Regions from separate parts of the Pseudoalteromonas sp. 2CM37A genome, predicted to be linked through region 2. Evidence: predicted binding sites of a transcription regulator. Region 2 holds the regulator's gene; the other holds the start of a gene.

The links. The regulator MetJ, encoded in region 2, represses methionine synthesis genes. The targets are predictions, from matches to a motif close to TAGACGTCTAGACGTCTA.
Region 1: the regulator MetJ is predicted to act here: its motif matches at 4,450-4,467, upstream of MTF68_RS09525 (methylenetetrahydrofolate reductase).

What each region holds. Positions count from the first base shown of each region.
Region 1 is NZ_JALNTJ010000003.1:468,747-480,225, forward strand. Features, by position in the region: gene MTF68_RS09510 (DUF3581 domain-containing protein) at 61-762, shown strand; gene MTF68_RS09515 (DEAD/DEAH box helicase) at 1,089-2,339, shown strand; gene MTF68_RS09520 (sensor domain-containing diguanylate cyclase) at 2,395-3,372, shown strand; gene MTF68_RS09525 (methylenetetrahydrofolate reductase) at 3,450-4,406, opposite strand; gene MTF68_RS09530 (pitrilysin family protein) at 4,666-7,545, shown strand; gene MTF68_RS09535 (helix-turn-helix transcriptional regulator) at 7,633-7,947, opposite strand; gene MTF68_RS09540 (hypothetical protein) at 7,949-8,356, opposite strand; gene MTF68_RS09545 (diguanylate cyclase) at 8,653-9,582, shown strand; gene cysE (serine O-acetyltransferase) at 9,707-10,525, shown strand; gene MTF68_RS09555 (hypothetical protein) at 10,568-11,248, shown strand; gene xseA (exodeoxyribonuclease VII large subunit) at 11,260-11,479, opposite strand, start outside.
Region 2 is NZ_JALNTJ010000003.1:63,813-75,291, reverse strand. Features, by position in the region: gene MTF68_RS07735 (pilus assembly protein PilM) at 1-163, opposite strand, end outside; gene MTF68_RS07730 (PBP1A family penicillin-binding protein) at 295-2,811, shown strand; gene metL (bifunctional aspartate kinase/homoserine dehydrogenase II) at 2,866-5,211, opposite strand; gene metB (cystathionine gamma-synthase) at 5,218-6,465, opposite strand; gene metJ (met regulon transcriptional regulator MetJ) at 6,734-7,054, shown strand; gene MTF68_RS07710 (malic enzyme-like NAD(P)-binding protein) at 7,116-8,357, opposite strand; gene rpmE (50S ribosomal protein L31) at 8,878-9,093, opposite strand; gene priA (primosomal protein N') at 9,326-11,479, shown strand, end outside.

The sequences.
Region 1 (11,479 bases), 400 kb from region 2:
TCTTTAAATTTTTTCTGGTAGTATGGGCAGGTTATAAGCAGTTTAAGCAGTGAACAATCTATGTTAAGTCCTTACTTTCAGCAGCATGCTGATTATGTTTCTATCTCTCGTGAGCAAGGGTGTCGTTTCGCAAAGTGCGTTGCCGATGATTACAACCCACTTCATGACAAAGATGCCAAAAAGTTTTGCGCGCCAGGAGACTTACTTTTTTCTTTAGTGTTAGACCGCTACGGTATAAGTGAGCGAATGGAATTTACCTTTGCCGGTATGGTTGACGAAAACACCAAACTTAACTTCCCAGAAGGGGATGATGAGTTTGATGTAACCAACGGCGACAAAGTAATTTTAAAGGTAAAACGCGAAGGTAAAACCAGCAAATGCCCAACACTTACTAATAGCTTAATAAAAAATTATGTTGAGTTTTCTGGTGCTGCATTTCCGCACGTAATTATTCCGCTAATGGGTAAGCAAAATGTAATGATTAACCCAGCGCGCCCTATGGTTATTTACGAGTCGATGATCATTAACCTTGATAACATTAATATTCAAACGCCAACGCTTGAGTTTGCTGAGCCAAGTTTTGAGTACACGGGTAAGCGCGGCAAAATTACCTTGCGCTTTAATTTACTAGAAAACGGCGAAAAAGTGGGTTTTGGTGAAAAGCACATGGTGGTGTCGGGTATTCGTGAATACTGCCAAGCAACGGTTGATGACTTAATCGCGTTTTATAATGAGCGAAAAGCCACCTTAAAACCGGTTTAAAACGTTATTAAATTATAATACCAATCCGCAATAATACTTAATCATTTTTAGGGGCTAAAAGTGTTGCTATCTGCGTTAAAAAATTCTCATTTAGAACAACTAAATAGCGAATTTTTTGCCTAGCTATCAACACGTTTATCTGTCCTCAAAATAGATCACTTAATTAAGCGGATTGGTATAAAAAAGGCGCTAAATGCATTGTTATTTAGCGCCTTTTTTATTGATTAGCGAATGCAGCTAGGCTGAATACTTTTCTGAGCTGGTTAATTTACGCAGTACCGTAATATGCGTACAATAGCGCTCTTTGTTATTTTAAAGCTAAGCTTATGTCTGCTACATCGTTCTCATCTCTTAAACTCGATTCGTTATTACTAACCGCAATTGAGCAAAATAATTACACCACGCCTACCGCAATTCAGGTTAAAACTATTCCGCACATATTAGCGGGCAGCGATGTAATGGGCAGCGCGCAAACAGGCACAGGTAAAACAGCCGCCTTTGTATTACCACTACTACATAAGCTTTTAAATACACCAAAAAAAGATGAGCCAGGCATAGCCCGAGTGGTTATTTTAACGCCCACGCGTGAGCTTGCTCAGCAAGTGTTTGCAAGCTTTGAAAAATACGCCCAAGGCACAAATATTCAAGGCGCTTTAGCGTATGGCGGTGCAAGTATTGGCCCGCAAATTAAAGCGCTTAAAACGGCGCAAGTGATAGTCGCAACGCCTGGGCGTTTACTTGATCATATCGTTAAAGGCAGTGTGGTGCTTTCAAGTGTTGATTCGTTAGTATTTGATGAAGCCGACCGCATGCTGGATATGGGCTTTATTGATGAAATAAAACGTATTTTGCGCCACATTCCAGGCGATCGCCAAACCTTATTGTTCTCAGCCACATTCGATGACAGCGTGTTTGAGCTGAGTAAAAAACTACTTAAAAACCCCGAGCTGATTGAAGTTGATAAACGTAACTCAGCCGCCGTTGAAGTAGAGCAAGTTATTTACGCAGTTGATGAAGAGCGAAAGCGTGAGCTTGTATCGCACATGATTGGCATGAAAAACTGGCGCCAAGTACTTATATTTACACGTACCAAACAAATGGCCGATAAACTTGCCAAAGAAATGTGTAAAGACGGCTTAAAAACAGAGTCTATCCATGGCGATAAATCACAAGGTGCGCGCGACCGTGCATTACAAAACTTTAAAGAAGGCACAACGCGGGTTTTAGTTGCCACCGATGTAGCTGCCCGCGGTTTAGATATTCCGGCGCTTAAATATGTAATAAACTTTGAGCTACCTTACATAGCAGAAGATTACGTACACCGAATTGGCCGTACGGGGCGCGCTGGCGAGCAAGGCCTTGCCATGTCGCTGGTAAGTATTGACGAGCAGTGGTTACTGGAAGAAATTGAAGTACTACTGGATACCCGTTTAGCACCACAATGGCTAGAAGGTTACGAGCCAGATTTAAATAAGCCACCTAAAGATAACCGTAAAAACACCAACAAAGCGCGTAAAGATCGCGATAAAAAGCGCATTACCGGGCAAAGAGCACCAAGTAAACGCCGCAGAAAGTAGCCTTAGACATATTTATTTGGCTATACTAAGGCCACTAAATAGCTGAGGTATAGTTATGTTTGAAACAGATCAGTGGGCGTTTTCTGGTATCGATGGCCAAATATCATTACATAAATGGCAAAAAACCATTGATCTTATTACGGGGCTTTTTTCGGCCCCCTCTGGTTATATAGTTCAGGCTACTAGTAAAGGTTATCGTGTAGTTATTAGAGCTAATGAAGGTGGCTCACACTTTGAAACCAACCCTATACTCCCTCCCGAAACTCCCTTATTTTGTAAATATGTAGCCGAAAACAACAACACTTTGTATGTTAGCGATACCCGCAGCGATACGCAGTGGAATACCATGCCCGAGGTTATTGAAGATGGCGTTGAATCCTACCTAGGCTTGCCAATTCACTGGCCTGAAGGTGAAGTATTTGGCACCTTGTGTTTAAAAGATTCAAAAAAAACCAGTTACACCGATGAATATTTTGAGCTAATAGAGCAGCTTCGTGATTTAATTGAAGACGATTTAGCCCTTATTTATAGCTTTGAGCAAATGCGCGAAATAGCCATGCTCGACCCGCTTACCAATATTTATAATCGCCGTGCACTTAGCTTACTTGCCCAACACAAACTTAATTTAGCGCTGCGTTTAGGTTTTGATGTGTGTTGCTTGTTTATTGATGTAAACGACTTTAAAAAACTAAACGACACTTATGGCCATGAAATAGGCGACCAAGCGTTAATCCTCTTAGCAAATACCTTAAAAACACATTTAAGAGAGGCTGATATAGTAGGGCGTTTAGGCGGCGATGAATTTGTAGCTGTGATGCAAATTAGTGATAGAAGTAAGCTTAGCCATATTATTGATAAAATAAAAATTGAGTATAAAAACGCACTATTAGAAAACAACGTGTGCGCGCTGACACTTAGCATAGGCGAAAGTTTTACTAATAAACAAAAGCAACCTTTTGATACGTTATTAAATTTGGCCGATCACCAAATGTATAAAAATAAACAAGCGTACAAATTGGCTAAAAAAGCATAATAATAAAAGTAATACACTTAAACATAGCAACAAAAAAGCAAGCCATTAGGCTTGCTATAAACGGTGTGAATTAGGCTTTAAGCGATTTGTTTTTCGGCTAGGTTTAATTCCATAATGGCTTTTAATAAACGGTATAAGTTTATTGATGCGTCAATTTCTTCTTTACGGTTTGTTAAGCTTTCAATATTTAAGCCTAGTGGCACATCTAGGTGCGCACAGCTTTTGAGTATTAGGTCGAGATTTTCTCGGCAAATACGTACAGATTCACTTAAGGTATTGTCTGCATCAAGCATGCGCCATTTAGTGGCCTCTGGCACTGAGATCCCCAACCATTGCATAAACTCTAAGGTTTTATCGCCACCGCATGGCGTAAACGTTAAAATAATCCGTTTTGGTGTAATACCTTGTGCTTTACAGGTACGCGCGTAACTTGTGATTAGCTCTATAGTTGCTTGCGCGTCGTAAACCGCTTGCGATATAAAAAACTGACAACCTTGTGCTGTTTTTTCTATAAGGCGCTCGTGTTCATTTCGCTTACTTGAATGTCGCTCAGCAATGGTAACGCCCCCTAAAAAGAAGTCATCACTTTGCTCTGCCAATGTTTTATAGGCATCGGGCAAGCTTAGTTTTATATCACCTACCGATGAGGGGCTACCCACTAAAACGACATTTTTTAAATCGTAGTCGTTTTTAGTTTCATCCAACCAGCCTTTAAATTCCTCTACACCACGTTGTGCCACACTTTTGTAAGTAATGACATCTGGAGCAGATAAATTACGTAGTAAGTGGCTGTATTCACGTGGGTCTACAGTTTGTTTAAACGGAAATGGGCGTGCTTTATCTGTACGGCTACTTTCATCTTGAATGTCGTAAATTATCACGCCGTCGTATTCAATTTCGTGTAAGCGAGCAAGTAGTTTTTCTGCAATGATTTTTAGTTGCGCTTTATCAGTACCAATTTTAGGTGGAGTAGTACCAATAAGATAAACACCTTGATTGGTGTCTTCTATTTTTTCTTGTAGTGATAAAGCCATAATCCTCATTCCAGCTTAGTCCAATGTATGTAACTTAATATAACAGCCATTTAGACGTCTAGATAGATTTATTTAATGAAAGTTTTTCAATCAACTTGAGTTTTTTTCATACTTAAATGTTTTTAAAATAGGGAATTGACACAGTTGTTTACATTATAAATAGCCGATGGGCTCTTATATTTAGTGGCTTTGGGGCATAATCTAAGCGAGTTAGCATTAAACCTAATAACAAATTTGCTCAATTTAAAAAGGGACAGCAATGAAATTTAAATTACTAGCAACAAGCTTAGCGGTATCGCTGGCACTAACAGGCTGCGCAACACAGCAAAGCGAAAACACCCAAACGGCACAACAACAGCAAACAACAAAAGCTGACGAACGTGTATTTTCGCAAGAGTACTTAATCGAAGAGCTTGATAACGGCTTACGTGTAATGGTTGTTAAAACCGATTACCCCGATGTCGTCTCGCTGCAAATTCCGGTATCGGTTGGCTCACGTAATGAAGTAAAAGCAGGTAAAACCGGTTTTGCTCACTTTTTTGAGCACATGATGTTTAAAGGCTCTAAAAAATTTCCGCAAGACGAATACACTGCCATATTTAAAAATGCAGGGGTCGATAACCGTGCTTACACCACTAACGATTACACAAACTACCATTTAAACTTTTCAAAGCAGCACCTTGATAAAGTACTTGAAATTGAAGCCGATATTTTTCAAAACTTAACCTACACCGAAGAGCAATTTAGAACCGAAGCGCTAACGGTTAAAGGGGAATATTTAAAAAATAACGCCAGCCCAATTCGTAAGTTATTGAGCGCAGTACGCGAAGAAGCGTTTGATACGCACACTTATAAACATACCACCATGGGCTTTTTTGAAGATATAGAAGCCATGCCAGATCAAATGGCTTACGGTAAAGAATTTTTTGATAAGTTTTATAAGCCTGAATATGTATCGCTAGTGATTGTGGGCGATGTTGACCCACAAGCCACAATGGCTATGGTTAAAAAACATTGGGGTGGCTGGAAAAAAGGCGATTACGTTGCCGATATTAAAGCTGAGCCAAAGCAGCAAGCACCTAAATATGTACATGAGAAAAACGAAGGTTTGCCTGGTCATTGGTTGCTTGTATCTTACAAGGGGGCTGCATGGGAGCCTGCTAAAAAGGACAGAGCCGCACTTGATTTAATCTCACAGCTTTATTTTTCTAATAACTCCGATTTATACCAAGAGCTAGTTGTTGATAAACAAATAGCGAGTCAAATGTTTACCTACAATCCAGAGACAAAAGATCCTGGCTTACTACATGTGTTTGTAAAAGTAGAAAACGAAGATGATTTAGCAAAAGCACGCGATGCTATTAACCGCACTTATGCAAAAGCACGTACCGAACTTGTTGATGAGCAAAAACTAAGTGATTTAAAGTCTAACCTTAAATACAGCTTTATTAACGGCTTAGACTCATCGCAAGCGATTGCATCAACCCTTGCAAGTTATATGCATTTTGAGCGCGACCCAGAGGTTATCAACCAGCTTTATAAATCGGCCGACAACATCACAGCACAAGATATTAAAGCTGTGGCTAATAAATATTTTGTAGATGACGCGCGTACTACCGTAACTATGTCTGCACTTGATAAAGCGCCAGGCTTTGAACAAGAAACAAGCTTAAATGCATTAGTCGCTAAGCATGATAAAGCGCCCGAGGCACCCGTATTTAAAGTGCTTGATAAAACGAATAGCTCGCCGCTGATTGATGTAAACTTTTTATTCAATACAGGGGCTGCTGCAGACCCGCAAGGTAAAAAAGGGGTTGCTGCGCTCACCGCCGCTATGCTTGCTCAAGGTGGCTCGCAAAGTACGAGTTACAAAGACATACAAAAAGCGCTTTATCCGCTTGCTGGCAGCTTTGGTTATCAAATAGATAAAGAAATGCTGTCATTCCAAGGGCGCATTCATAAAGATAACGCTGCCACATGGTATGCGCTTGTAAGCGATCAGTTACTTAACCCAGGCTTTAGAGACGATGACTTTAAGCGCCTTAAAAAAGAAATGATCGACGGTATTAAATCGGGCTTAAAAGCCTCTAATGATGAAGAGCTAGGTAAAGAAGTGCTTTACAGCGCACTTTACAAAGGTCACCCATACGAAAGCTACAATTACGGGGATATTTCGGATTTAGAAGCACTAACGCTTGATGATGTAAAAGCATTTTACAACACAGAGCTTACCCAATCTAAACTAACACTGGGTTTAATTGGCGCTGTGCCAAAAGCGCTTAAAGCAGAAATCATGAGCGACTTAGCAACCTTACCTAAAGGCGAGCAAAGCCGTTTAAGTATTCCTGATGCGCCAGAGCTTAAAGGTCACCATGCCACGATTGTAGAAAAGTCGGCGCAATCTACTGCGGTATCGTTTGGTTTCCCAATTGATACTATTCGTAGTAGTGAAGATTGGACAGCCCTTTGGCTGATGCGTTCGTACTTTGGTGAGCACCGCAGTTCTAACTCATACCTGTATGAGCGAATTCGTCAAACACGTGGTATGAACTACGGCGATTACGCCTACATTGAGTACTTCCCACGTGGCATGTTTCAAACTAAGCCTGATGCAAACTTAGGGCGCTCTGAGCAAATATTCCAAATTTGGTTACGCCCGCTGCGCTCTAATAACGATGCACACTTTGCAACACGTACCGCGTTGTTTGAGCTGGATAAGCTTATTAAAAATGGCTTAACCGAAAAAGACTTTGAAGCAACACGTAACTTTTTAATTAACTACGTACCGCAGCTTGTCGCAAGTCAAAACCGCCAATTAGGTTATGCACTTGATAGTGAATTTTATAACACAGAGTCGTTTGTAAAATACGTGACAAGTAAACTTGAAAAGCTAACGCTTGCTGATGTTAATCGCGTGATTAAAGATAATCTGCAAACAGATAACGTACAGTACGTGTTTATTACCGGTGACGGCGAAGACATGAAAAAACGTTTAGTGTCAGAGCAAACATCGCCAATGGTTTACAACACAGAAAAACCAGCAGCGCTTGTTGCTGAGGATAAAGTCATTGCCGATTATAAATTAGCTATTCCAGCTAACAACATTGAAGTAATGGCTGTTGAAAAAGTGTTTCAGTAATTAATCTCTTTTTCTAACATATAAAAAATGCCCCAGTGCTTATAGCCTGGGGCATTTTTATTTAATTAGTGCTATTAAAACGTAATATTAGTTAGTCGCTAAAAGCACTGAGCCTGCGCCCAGAGCAAAGCTTATTAAGGAGCTAATAACCACTCCCGCTAAAAAGCTTTTAGTTGGCGTACTTTTAACGTCATTATTTATAGGGTCATCAAGTTTAATTAGCTCGCCTTGGCGTACTTCAAGTACCGCGCAAAGCGCCATAGTGGTTTCTTTAGAAGCGGCGCCTTCTTTTTCTACCCGTTGAATGGTCCGCAAACTTACATCGCAGGCATCTGCGAGCTGTTGCTGCGTCCAATCTAACTTACTTCTAAGCGATTTAACTGTTGTAGGATTTAATTGCACGTTAAAGCTTCCCTACAAATAGTTCAACAATTGTTGCCGTTGTATAGCCAAACACCGCCCCACCCAATGTACAGCCAGCAAGAAAAAATGCTGCCTTTTTAGGATCGTCTGAAAGACTACTTTGAACTTGTTTGGCTATCACACTGCTATTTTTATAAAGAGTGCACTCCAGACGCCCCGTAAGTATATTAAGCATGTCAAATTTTACTTGGTACTGTGAGCCCTCAAAAGCAAAAGAGTGCGTGCTTGCACAGTAGATAGTTCGTTTTTTACTAAATAGGTCATCGTTTACAAATACTTCTTCTTTACCAGTAAAGTAGCTTCCAAAACAGGCTATTTGATTGTCACCATCTTGAAAGTAAAATTTATAACCAAGCTTTTTTGTATTCAATATATCGTTTTTCATCATCGTTATCCTTGTTGAGTTGATGATGCTAATTTAGCGTTTGTTTTTATTTTTTACGCCGTCAGTAGTATGCCAGTAGCTAGTTTGGCATATGACAGTAACCCTGTCATGCTGCTTTAGTATCTGATTTTTAATGTAAAAGTAAATTTTTTATATTTTTTATAGACTACTTAGCTGTCATACGGAGTATTACTTCACATTAATAAATTATGCAGCTAGCGTGAAGTAAAGTAACAATATTGTGTTAAAAAATTGTTATTGATTATACTGATTAACAACAAAGCTAAAATGGAAAGCTCGTGATTGACGATAAAGCGTTTTTTAAGTTGGTACTAGATACCACGCCCGACCAAGTAGTGGTTATTAATTCTAACGGCGACATAGTTTATATAAACCGAAGCTGGCAAAACTTTGGTGAGCAAAACGACTGTGCCTGCTGTGATATGTGGGAGCAGCAAAATTACTTAGCAGAGTGTGAAAAAGCTGCTAAAAAAGGAGATAGCTTTGGTTTAAAGGCATTTAACGGCATTAAATCAGTTATTTCGGGGGCTAATGACGACTTCTATTTAGAATATCCATGCCATAGTGAAGATGAAAAACGTTGGTTTATGATGCGAGTAGTGTCGTTTAGCCATACCGATAAAGCGTATTACGCTATTAGCCATCAAAATATTACCGAGCGTAAACTGGCAGAAGAGCAAGTACAAAAACTTGCCGCTATTGATGGCTTAACTGATATTGCTAACCGAGGCTTTTTTGATACTTTTTTAGAGCAAGAGTGGAATCGTTGTCAGCGTTTAGGTATGCCGCTTTCGTTGGCTATTATTGATATAGATGATTTTAAATTACTCAATGATACTTACGGCCACCAACAAGGCGATACATGCTTAAAAAGGGTGGCAAAAGTACTCAATGAATTTACTAAACGCCCAGGTGATTTATGTGCCCGTTTTGGTGGTGAAGAATTTGTTTTAGTGTATGGAAATACAAACTCAGATCAGGCCTTGTTAGTATTGAACGATATTTTAGAAAAATTAAAACAGTTAAACATTGAAAATAAACATTCATTACCCAGCCAAACCCTTACAGTGAGTGTAGGCCTCACTACTATTACACCCAGTAGTGACTTTACCTGTGCGTATTTAATCAAAGAAGCAGACGATTTACTTTATAAAGCAAAAGATAAAGGAAAAGATGCTTTGTGTGTGAGTGATTTAGCACTCATATAATTTTTTTATTCTTAGTTATACCTAATAACCAGAACAAATAACTAAGGCGTTAACACCTTAGGCTTTAAATCCGTTAAACTTAGGAAAAGGCTCTTTTTATATCAATTTAAGGCAGTGTAGTATTATGCGTCATGAAATTTGGCAACAGCTTCGTAGTGAAGCGAATGAAGTTGTAACTCGCGAACCACTTTTAGCAAGTCATGTGTATTCATGCATTTTAAATCATGAGTGTTTAGGTTCGGCGTTAAGCTTTATTGTTGCTAATAAGTTGGCAGATGCTGTTGTATCGGCTTTTACAATACGTGAGTTATTCGACCAAGCGTTTGTAAAGTGCGACCGTATGCTTACCTATGTGGCCGAAGATATTAAAGCCGTTAAAGACAGAGACCCGGCAGCCGAAACCTACCTTACGGTTATTTTAAACCTAAAAGGGTTTCATGCTATTCAAGCGCATCGTTTAGCTAACTGCTTGTGGCAGCAAAACCGTAAAGAGCTTGCTCGTTTTATTCAAAGCCGAACCTCAGAAGTGTTTGGGGTTGATATTCACCCTGCGTGTCAGGTTGGTAAAGGGATAATGTTTGACCACGCCACCGGTATTGTTATTGGTGAAACGGCGGTAATTGAAGATAACGTATCAATACTGCAATCGGTCACGCTTGGTGGTACGGGTAACGAGCAGGGCGACCGTCATCCTAAAATTAGAGCCGGTGTGCTTATTGGTGCAGGCGCTAAAGTGCTGGGTAATATTGAAGTAGGCGAGGGCGCACGTATTGGCGCAGGTTCAGTCGTTTTAACTGCGGTACCGCCACATACCACCGCTGTAGGCGTACCGGCTAAAATTATTGGCAGACCGGATTGTCCGTGTCCGGCGCAAAGTATGAACCAAAACTTTTTAACCACACCAGAGCCTGAAAACGAATCACACACCAGCGCCATGCTGTAATAGCAGCCTGTATAAATAAAAATAATTTTAAAAGGAATTAAAATGAACAAAAATAGCTTATTAACACTAGGGATAGGATTTATTGCGGGTGTAGGTTTAACGTGGAGCTACTTTAATTTATCTTCAAGTGACGCAAACCCCGCAAAGTTACAACATGCTGATACAAAGCAGCAGGCACCTTTTGTTCAGCCAGTTAAAAGCAGTGAAGCAACAGCAAAGCGTGTTATACCAGCAGCCCCTAAGCAAAGCGCTCGTATAAAGCAAAAAGATAATCCCCCTAAACCAGAACCACAACCGCTAGATGAGCTTCCTTTAGAAGAGCAAGTATCGCAGCTTAAACAGCAATTAGCAGCGCAAAAAGCTTTGATGAAAAACGCGGCGCAGCAGCTGCGTGACCCCTCTGATGCACAAGCCGTTTTGCAAGCGCAATTTGATGAGCAAATACGTAATGAAGAGTGGGCTTATCAAACAGAAATAGCTTTACAAGATTTTTTACTTACCTCTGATCTAAGCTCTATCCCAGAGATTGTTAGTGCAGCGTGTAAAACCACCGTATGTAAATTTGAACTTGCTGCACCTACTGATAACGACTCGTTTGATCATACCCAATGGCGAGAGCTAAACGATAAGTTAATGAAGCAAGAGTTTTGGTTGCAATTTAAAAGAACAACCTCAACGTCAAGCGACACCGAACTAACCTTACTAATGGCCACAGAGCTTTAACTGAAAGAGCTTTACAACACCGTTGATTTTATAGCGCCATCGGCCAGCTCTGTAATTAGCACGTCACCCGTTTTAATGTGATCTACCGATTTAACCACTTTGCCTTGCGGGGTTTTGGTTATGCTGTAACCGCGCGCTAAAACATTAAGTGGACTTACCGAGTCGAGCCTACTCGCTTGCAGCGCTAAACTATTTTGCGCGTGTTGCAACTTGTGCTGCATTGCTTGCTCA
Region 2 (11,479 bases):
TAGAGCGCTCGCTCATTGCACCTTTTGGCATGGGTTCAATTGCAAGTGCTTCTAGTCGAAATCCCGTTTCAATTTCACTTAAAAGCACTGCTTTGATAGAGTGCGATCCGATATCAATTCCGACCATCGCAGGTAATGGCTTTTGAAATAGTTGACTTAGCATGTTTGCAACTTGACCTTTGTTTTAATAATAAACAAGTTATAATTTTTATAGTAAAAAATATTATTCATTTTTTAATCAATATATACTAGCAGTCTAAACTCGCAATTGGGAGTCCATTTAGGGAAATATAAGTGATTTTATTAAAAAGAACATTACAATTTTTTATCATTTGCACGTTAATTGGTCTGATCACTTTAATCAGCCTTTATTATTACGTTAAACCTGATATCCCCAGTGTGCAAGTTTTAAAAGACGTGCAATTACAAACCCCTATGCAAGTCTTTACCAAAGATGGACTCTTAATTAATCAATTTGGTGAAAAACGCCGCATCCCCGTTACTATAGACGAAATACCTCAACCTTTAATTAATGCCTTCTTAGCCACAGAAGATAACCGTTTTTATGACCATATTGGTATAGACCCTATTGGTATTGTCCGCTCTGCTATTGTGTTAATTTCAACAGGTGAGAAAAAACAAGGCGCGAGTACCATTACTATGCAGCTTGCTCGTAACTTCTTTTTAACACGAGAAAAAGCGTATATTCGTAAAGTTAAAGAGATTTTTATAGCCCTACATATTGAAAGTGTATTAACAAAAGACGAAATTCTTGAGCTGTATCTTAATAAAATAGAACTAGGTAATCGTGCATTTGGTATTGGTGCTGCTGCTCAAGTTTACTATGGCAAAGAGCTAAAAGACCTAACTCTTGCACAAATAGCAATGATTGCCGGTTTACCTAAAGCCCCTTCGGCGCTTAACCCGATTCGTAACCCAATTAGAGCTAAAGCACGTCGTAATGTAGTGCTTGGTCGCTTACTTACTGAAAACTATATTACGCAACAGCAATACAACGATGCGGCTAACCAGCCTATCACTGCTTATTTTCACGGTGCTGAGATAGACCTTTACGCCCCTTATATCTCTGAGATGGTTCGTGCTGAGATGGTTGAGCGCTACGGTGTAGAAAAAGCATATAACTCTGGCTTTAAAATATTTACCTCTGTGGAGTCTAAAGTTCAAAAGGCTGCGCAAACAGCTTTAGTTAATAATTTACATAACTACGATATGCGTCATGGCTTTCGTGGGTCTGTAGACGTGTTATGGGATCCAGAAACACAGCCCGCCTTAAGTGAGCAGCAAATTATAGAAAAGCTAAAACCTGTTAAAGAAATAGCTGATTTGCATGCTGGCGTGGTGTTAAATGTGGCAGAGAAAACCGCTGACGTTATTTTAAAAAATGGCCAGCGCACCACACTTGATTGGGATAATTTAAAATGGGCGCGCAAATACATTACTCGCTACCGCCAAAGTTTTGCCCCTAAAGCCGCTACTGACATTCTTACCCCTGGCATGCAAATATGGCTGCGTAAAAATGACGACGACAGTTACCTACTAAGCCAAATACCAGAAGCTGCCAGTGCACTTGTTTCACTCGACCCACAAGATGGTCGTATTAAAGCTATAGTAGGCGGTTACAGTTTTGAGCAAAGCCAATACAACCGAGCGGTACAAGCTAAACGCCAAGTTGGCTCTAATATTAAACCCTTTATTTATTCTGCTGCGCTCGAAAATGGCTATACATTGGCCTCTATTTTAAACGACGCGCCAATAAACCAGTGGGATAAAAGTTTAGGTGTAGCGTGGCGACCAAAAAACAGCCCAGCCGTTTATAATGGCCCTATACGTATTCGCCGTGCACTTGCACAATCTAAAAACGTTATTTCTGTGCGCTTACTTCGCGGTGTAGGGTTACAACGCACCGCCGATCACTTGCTTAAGTTTGGTTTTAAAGATGCTGATATCAACCGCAGTGAATCGTTAGCATTAGGGAGTGCATCAATCACGCCATTAGAGCTTGCTCGCGGCATGAGCGCATTTGCTAATGGCGGTCACTTAATTGAACCTTACTTTATATCTGAAATTCAAGATGCCTATGGCAATGTACTATTTAAAGCAAACCCGGCTCTTGCTTGCGATGAAGACGAGCTATTACCCGTCTCTCAAGCAATGGATAGCTTTGCCAACAACAACCTAGATACCGACATAACAGATGATACAGCCACGCAACCACGTTGTGCACCACGTGTTATTTCAAAGCAAAATGCTTTTTTAATTGCTGAAGCAATGCACAGCGCAGTATGGGGTGGCGGTAGCTGGACCCATAAAACAGGCTGGAGCGGGACAGGTTGGCGTGCGCAAGCATTAGATAGACGCGATCTATCGGGTAAAACAGGCACAACCAATGACTCTGTTGATACTTGGTTTAGCGGCTTTAACCGCAATGTAGTAACGTCTGTATGGGTTGGTTTTGACAACCCAGGTAACTCGTTAGGACGCTCAACCTATAATAACAACCTAGATAGCAGTCAAATCTCTGGTGCTGAATCGGGCGCCAAAACGGCACAGCCTGCCTGGGTTGATTTTATGAAAGTGGCGCTTGAGGACACACCAGAGGCGCCAATAGAGCCTCCTGAAGGACTAGTTTCAATTCGTATCGATTTAAAAACAGGTCTGTTAAGCCATAAAAACGACTACACCAGTCGCTTTGAATATTTTGAAAAAGGCACTGCGCCTACAAAGTATGTGCTGTCTCAGCCAACTGATATTTTTGAAGAAGATACAAAAACAGAAGAAGAGTTATTCTAAAAACAAAAACGGCAGCTTACACAAGCTGCCGTTTTACTATTAATATTTGCTGCGCTATTTTAAGTTTTTAACTAACCAATATAAATCAGAGTGCACTCCCGCGGCGGTCACTTCTTTGCCTGCCCCAGGGCCTTGTATTACTAAGGCATTTTCGTTGTACCACTGGCTATTAATAACAAAGATATTATCGCCAGGTGTTAAGTTAGCTAAGGCGTCCCCTTTAGGCGCGTAAGTTATACCTACCTTCGCCGATACTTTACCCTGCTCTAATGCTAATAAACCGGTATACCTAAGTACAGCATCTTGAGCATTTGCCGCATCGGCATGTTGTTTAATAAAGGCATTTAGCTTATCTTTATTCGCTAAAAAGTCATCCCATGAACCTTGGGCTAACTCATCAGGCATTAATGCTTGTAAGCTTATATCATTTAAATCTAATTCAATGCCAAGCTCGCGTGCAAGTATCAGCAATTTACGTTGCATATCGCGGCCCGATAAATCCTCGCGAGGATCAGGCTCTGTAAAGCCCATTTTTTGCGCTTCTAGAACAAGATCAGAAAATGCCACACTGCCATCGTACTTACTGCATAGCCACGAGAGTGTGCCCGAGAAAACACCTTCAATACGCGTAATTTTATCGCCACTATTTTGTAAATCGGCCAACGCAAAGTTAATCGGCAACCCTGCCCCAACACTGGTGTTGTAGCGCCAATGCAAGTTACGCTCGCTAATACTTTGGCGCAGCGCGTTATACCAATTAGATGCAGCAGTGCCTGCGTACTTGTTAGCACTTATTAAATGGCAGTCTCGCTCAACAAAGTCAGTGTATAATTGGCTAAATTGCTCGCTTGCCGTTATATCAACAACAACTTTGTGCTCGTAATCAAGTTCGTTTAATGCACTTAATAAATCCGCCTGCTCATAAGCAACGGCATTATGCTGCCATTGTTTTTTCCACTGTCCGAGTGTAATACCCGAGGCATTAAATAGCATATGTTGCGAGCGAATTAACCCAACTAGCTTAATACTATAATCGCCCGACAATCGTTTAAATTGAGCATCTAGCTGGCTTAAAAATTCATCGCCTACATTACCTAAGCCAGCCACAACCAGGGCAACTTCTTGGCCTTTATTAATTAATTTTTCGTGCAATAAACTAAGTACATCGCTTTCTATTAACTGATCCGTTAACAGCAATGTATAGCCTGTATCTTGATGAATAAAACGAGGGTGAATACTTTGCTGATTTAAAACCTCAGCCGCTAATGTACTTAGTGTGTAAACATCTTGCGTAGGCGCAACCACCGCGCAGCCATTTAAATTAGACTCGCTTATATTTGCTCGCCCAGCAAAATAACTCACTACTTGATGCGTTGCACCCGCGGGCACAACTAAGTATGTATCCCCGTTATGTATAAAATGATGAAGGCTGTGCTGAATAAGCTGGCTAACATGCGCCACTTCACCCGCGTTAAGGCCTTCAACGAGCAGTAAATCAACGTTTTGTAATGTAGTAATAAAACGTTTTTGCTTAGCTTTGCCTTGTTTTACAATATCGGTAGGGGCAGTTTGCACATCAAAACTACTACGTACAGCCAGTTTAATATTACTGTTTTTTAAAGGCGAAAGCGTTTTAGCATGTAAAACAGGGTTACCCAATCGAGCTAATAAGTTAGCTTGTTCACGGCACACCTTGTTGTACTTAATCGCCTTTTCAACTTTTCGTGGGTCAGCACTAAATACCCCTGGCGTATCAGTCCAAATACATACATTTTGTGCGTCGCAATAATTGGCTAATAAGGTGGCGCTGTAATCACTGCCATTGCGCCCAAGCGTAACTGTTTTACCATCAGCACTTGCTGCGATAAACCCTGTTACTACGTTAATTTTATTTGCATCAATAACTTGGCTGCATTGCTGTTTGTTTTGCGCATGCAAAAGCTCCCCGCTTGTTACACTAAACAGCGCTCTAGCATCATGAGCACACGCTTGAATGTTTAATTGCGTTAAATAGGCTGCCAATAATCGCGCAGACCACAGCTCACCATGCGCCAGTAAGGCCGCCTCTTGCAACTGCTGCTTGCTGGCTTGCTCCGCTACATCACTTAGCTCTTGCGCTAACACAGCTAAAGCCGTGTGTTTAGCATCGGCTTGTAATAACTCTTCAATTAATGCTGTTTGGTGATTACTCAATTGCAGCAAAATATCAGCCACAGCTTGCTTATCTTGTTGTTGATAACTTTGCCACAGAGAAACCAATGTATCGGTGGTTTTACCCGCAGCAGATACAACCACGCAATCGCCAGGCTGTGTGTGGCCAATAATTATTTTTGCCACACTTTGATAGCGCTCGCCCGAGCTTAAGCTCGAGCCGCCAAATTTATGTACACTTTTTACCATACTCAATCACCACAAAGCTGGATGAGCAGCCTGCTGCTTTACATCACCATTGGCATTGCCCGCAGCTTTACCAACACGCCCTACATTTTTATTTTGCCCAGGTTTAACTAGGTTAAATACACGTTCAAAATCAGCCAGTAGGTCTTCTACATCTTCAATACCGACCGAAATACGAATTAGCGTATCGCCCACACCCGCCTCTAAACGTGCTTGAGCTTCCATACCTGCGTGAGTCATGGTCGCAGGATGACAAATTAAACTCTCAACCCCACCTAACGATTCTGCTAAGCTAAATTCTTTAAGGCTTGTTAAAAACGCCGCAGCATCATCCACATCGCCTTTAATATCAAAACTAACCATACCGCCAAACCCAAGCTGTTGGGCTTTAGCAAGTGCATGTTGAGGATGCGATTCAAGGCCTGGGTAGTAAACTTGGCTAACATACTCAGAGCTTTCTAGGTATTTAGCAATTGCCAGGGCATTTTCTTGGTGCTGTTTTAAACGCACATTTAAAGTACGTAAACCACGTAACGTTAAATAGCTATCAAATGGTGCGCCGGTAATACCAATGTTATTGGCCCACCAAGCAAGCTCATCACCAAGCTCTTGTGTAGCAGCAACAACTGCACCGCCTACAACATCAGAATGGCCGTTTATATATTTAGTGGTTGAGTGCACAACAATATCTACGCCAAACTTAATTGGGTTTTGTAATGCCGGTGATAAAAAGGTGTTATCGGCGGCCACTAATGCACCGCACTGTTTTGCTATATCCGTCACGGCTTTAATATCCGTTAGGCGCAGCACAGGGTTACTTGGTGTTTCTATCCAAATTAATTTAGGTTTAATGGTTAAAATTTGTTCTAGGCTTTCTGGTTTAGTTAAATCAAGCACTTTAAGTTTAAGCAAGCCGCGCTTTTCTAACGACGTAAATAAACGGTAGCTACCGCCATAACAATCGTGAGGAATAACCAATGTATCATTGTTATTTAATAACTGTGTGGCTAAGTGCACTGCTGCCATGCCCGTAGCAGTAATAATTCCGCGTGCGCCACCTTCAAGCTCTGCTAGAGTGTCAGCTAAAATATCGCGATTAGGATTACCACTGCGTCCATAGTCGTATGCGCGCTTAGTATCAAAATCGGCAAACGAATAAGTCGTCGATAAATAAATTGGCGGTACAACGGCGCCATGATGTTTATCGGCATCAACCCCATTTCGAACAGCAATGGTTGCTTTGTTTTTTTCGCTCATATTCGTCACCTGATTAATTTGGAAGTTTAGACGTCTAAAAGAGTAAGTTATCCATTATAATAAGTCAAAGCTTTTAAAGCTCTAGATGGCTAAAAATAACAGACGCGTAAAACTTCAAGAAAGCTGTATTTACTATTACAGCCAGCTTATTAAGATAGATTGCTATCTATTATTTGACTATCTTTTTTAAAACGATAGAATTTCACGCATATTTACACGCTTTTTACGCCGTGTGAGAAATTAATAATCTGAGGCAACGATACATCTTATGGCTAAATGGAATGGTGAGTATATTCACCCATACGCAGAACACGGGAAAAAATCAGAGCAAGTTAAAAAGATCACCGTTTCGATCCCGCTAAATGTATTAAAAGTATTAACTGATGAGCGTACACGTCGTCAAATAAACAACCTGCGTCATGCAACAAATAGCGAGTTACTATGCGAAGCGTTTTTGCATGCCTTTACAGGCCAGCCATTACCTAATGATGATGACCTACGTAAAGATAACGCAGAAAAAGTACCTGAAGAAGTTAAAAAAATAATGCAAGAAATGGGTTTAGAAGTGCCTATTTTAGACGAAGAATAAAACGTCTTTTTAAACAAAAAAACCTCAGCATGCTGAGGTTTTTTTGTTTAAGCGCTATATATTACGCCATATAATTTTCCGGTAAGTCAATTTGTGCCACGCCCGATTCAACAGCAGCAATAGCAACCGCCTTGGCTATACGTGGTAATAAACGCGGGTCCATCGGTTTAGGAATAATGTAGTCTGCACCAAATTCGAGCTTTTCTACACCCGCTGCTTTTAATACTTGCTCAGGCACTGGCTCTTTAGCAATACTACGAATAGCTTCAACAGCGGCTATTTTCATTTCATCGTTAATTGCGCTTGCACGCACATCAAGTGCACCACGGAAAATAAACGGGAAACATAAAACATTATTAACTTGGTTAGGGAAATCAGAACGCCCCGTTGCCATAATTAAGTCTTTACGTGCACTGTGCGCAAGCTCAGGTGCAATTTCAGGATCTGGGTTTGAACATGCAAACACCACTGGCTTATCAGCCATTAGTTTTAGATCTTCAGGTGCAAGTAAGTTAGGACCCGATACACCTACAAACACATCAGCATCAGCAATTACATCTTGTAGAGTACGCTTATCTGTATTGTTAGCAAAAAGCTGTTTGTATTCGTTTAAGTCATCGCGGCGAGTATGAATAACCCCTTTGCGGTCTAGCATATAAATATGTTCGCGTAGTGCACCACACTTAATTAACAGCTCCATACAAGCAACCGCTGCAGCGCCTGCACCTAAACATACAATAATGGCATCTTCTATTGATTTGCCCTGCACTTCTAAGGCGTTAAGCATACCTGCCGCAGTTACAATAGCGGTACCGTGTTGGTCATCATGAAAAACCGGAATACTGCAACGCTCAATAAGTGCTTTTTCAATTTCAAAACACTCTGGCGCTTTAATATCTTCTAAGTTAATACCACCAAACGTATCGGCAATATTAGCCACTGTATTTATAAAGTCTTCGGTGGTGCGATGCTTAACTTCAATATCAATAGAATCTAAGCCAGCAAAACGTTTAAATAAAAGCGCCTTACCTTCCATAACAGGTTTAGAGGCTAATGGCCCTAAATTACCCAAACCTAAAATTGCCGTACCATTACTGATCACCGCAACCATATTACCTTTACCGGTATATTTATATGCATTGGCTGGGTCTGCTGCAATTTCGCGCACAGGCTCTGCAACACCAGGGCTGTATGCTAATGCTAAGTCTTGCACCGTTTCGGCTGGTTTTGTTAGCTCAATGCTGATTTTGCCTGGAACGGGGTGAGAGTGGTAGTGTAATGCTTGTTCACGAAAATCTGACATAACGCGATGGTATCCTGCAATTTAAGTTAAGTGAGAGGGAGTATGGGGCTAAGATACTCTTATTATTTTTAAATTCCAAGCAATATCAGGTCTATCCTGTTATATGCTATATCCGTTAATTTTAAGTGATTTATCAGCAACTTCGCTAAAAGTTATCAATATTAAACAAATAAAAATTCATTCAAAAAGTGCTTTTTGAGGTTCATTTTACCCTGCCAATATTTTTGTAAAATAGCAGAATAGTAAAATAGTAAAATGCACCAATATGGCGCGTTTATCACCGTTAAAAACAAATATCGCCACGATAAGCACTTTTAGCAGCTTGGTTAAAAATTAACGTATAAAAAATATAGAGAAGAATTGAGAGTTTGTCTGCAAAGGTTTATGCATATTCAGAATAAGAACAGGAAATAGTTATGCACACGTAGTACGGCAACAATCGGTGATTTTTTAGTAAAAATGATGATTTTTAGGCACAAAAAAAGCACCCGAAGGTGCTTTTTTTACTAAACAGCAATAATTACTTCTTGCTGCTAAGTGCACCGAAGCGCTTGTTGAAGCGATCAACACGGCCGCCAGTGTCTAAAATCTTTTGCTTACCAGTGTAAAACGGGTGACACGCAGAACATACGTCTAGGTGAATGTCTTTACAAAGAGTAGAACGAGTTTCGAATTTGTTTCCGCATGAACATGTTGCAGAAATTGCTTCGTACTTAGGGTGAATACCTTCTTTCATAGGAACCTCTAGTTAAGGCCGCATCGCTCTCCAAACCCGAAGTCTGGCACCATACGTCGTTAAAACAAATTTATAGGCCGCGGATTTTATCCAACTAGCTTGCCCCACACAAGCTTTAATTACACTTTTTGCCAAAAAAGTAACCAACCAGCGCTACCGCATCCATTTCTATGTAGGTTTTTAGCCTTATTTTTAGTACATTAAGCTATTACCCTTTATCACATGAGTTGTTATGCGTTTTGTTGAAGTTGCTATTAAAGTTCCGTTACCACGCACCTTTGATTATAAAATAGATGAACAACTCATCTCGCCCTCGGCGCCTATTATGCCAGGGATGCGTGTTTTAGTGCCTTTTGGCAATCAAAAGAAAGTAGCGGTTGTTCTTGCTCTTAAAACGCATACCGACGTGCCAGATAACAAAATTAAAGCGGTTACTGAGGTTATTGACCAAACCCCTATTTTATCATCACAGCATTTAGAACTGCTTAGCTTTACTGCACGCTATTATTGCTATCCGCTCGGCGAAACCATACACATTGCACTGCCAGGTGCGCTTCGCCAAGGTGAGAACCCAGATAAAACTAGCATTAACATGGTTAGCCTTACCGAAAAAGGCGCAAAGGTTCCGTCGTTAAAAGCGAAAACTCAGTTAAATTTATTAAAGCAACTCGCACAATCGGGTAAGTCGTCGGTAACCGAGCTAAAAGCGCTCGGCTTTAGTAAAAAAACAATAGATGCCCTAATAGATAAAGAGCTTATAACCCAAAGCATTGAGCATGATAATCAATGGCAAAGCGTTGCACCCACGGTCGGCACCAAGCCAGTACTTAATAAAGAGCAAGCCGTAGCATGCACTACAATAAATCAAAGTGTTGGCTTTAAGAGCTTTTTATTAGAAGGTGTAACAGGCAGTGGTAAAACCGAAGTATATTTACAATGCCTAGAAGAAGTCCTTAAACGTGGCGAGCAAGCCTTGGTTTTGGTGCCTGAAATAGGCTTAACACCACAAACTGTTAACCGATTTCGTCGTCGCTTTCCCGATACGCCAATTATGCTATGGCACTCTGCCCTAACCGATAACGAACGCTTGCAAACATGGCGTTTTTGCGAAAAAGGCAGCTGCGCAATTGTAATAGGTACCCGTTCGAGTATTTTTCTACCTTTTTTAAAGTTAGGAATGATAGTGGTTGATGAAGAGCATGACTCTTCATTTAAACAGCAGGATACCTTACGCTACCACGCACGCGATTTAGCAGCTTATCGGGCATTTCAGCACAAAATACCGCTTATTTTAGGCAGTGCCACCCCTGCGCTCGAAACACTGCACAAAGCTATAAACAACAAATACCAACTTTTAAGCCTTACAGAGCGCGCACAAACTGCAACCGATAATCAGTTTATGTTGCTCGATATGAAAGGCCAGCCCGACCAAGCGGGTATTGCACACGCAAGTCTTGCCACTATGCGCCAACATTTAAACCGTGGTAAGCAAGTTATGGTGTTTTTAAATCGTCGTGGCTTTTCTCCTACGCTAATTTGTCACGAATGCGGTTGGCTGAGTGAGTGTAATCGCTGCAGCACTAGCGCAACCTTTCATAAAGCCATTGGCCAAATGATTTGCCACCACTGTGGTGAGCAACACCCAGTACCTCACCAATGCCCTGATTGCGGTAGCACACAAATTTTTCCTAACGGTAAAGGCACCGAACAAATTGAAGAATTTTTATCGAGTGAATTCCCCGATACACCCGTAACCCGCATCGACCGCGATTCAACCCGCCGTAAAGGGAGCTTAGAAAAAGCCTTAGAGGAGATAAACCAAGGCGGGGCGCGTATTTTAGTGGGCACACAAATGTTGGCTAAAGGTCATCATTTTGCCGATGTTAGCTTAGTGCTTATATTAGATGTAGATAGCGGCTTGTACTCGTGCGATTTTAGAGCCACAGAGCATTTAGCCCAGCTGGTAACTCAAGTTGCTGGGCGCGCGGGTCGCTCTGGTGAGCCAGGCCAAGTATTACTGCAAACCCACTTTCCTGAACACCCTTTATTGCAAGACTTAGTAAATAATGGCTACCAAGATTTTGCCCGTTTTGCTTTAAGTGAGCGTGATGATGCCGACCTTCCACCCATTACCAATATGGCTATAGTTAGAGCACAAGGGCACAGTATTAAGCTCGTTGTCGATTTTTTGACGGATTTGGTTCCTGTTAACGGTGTATCTGGTATACAATTGCTCGGTCCAATTCCTGCTCCACTAGAAAGAGTGGCGGGTATGTACCGGTTTCAATTGCATATTCAAGCGCAAGACCGCAAAGTATTGCATCAGTATCTTGCGCAAATGGTCGATTATTTAAGCACCAGCAAACTTGCACAAAAAGTGCGCTGG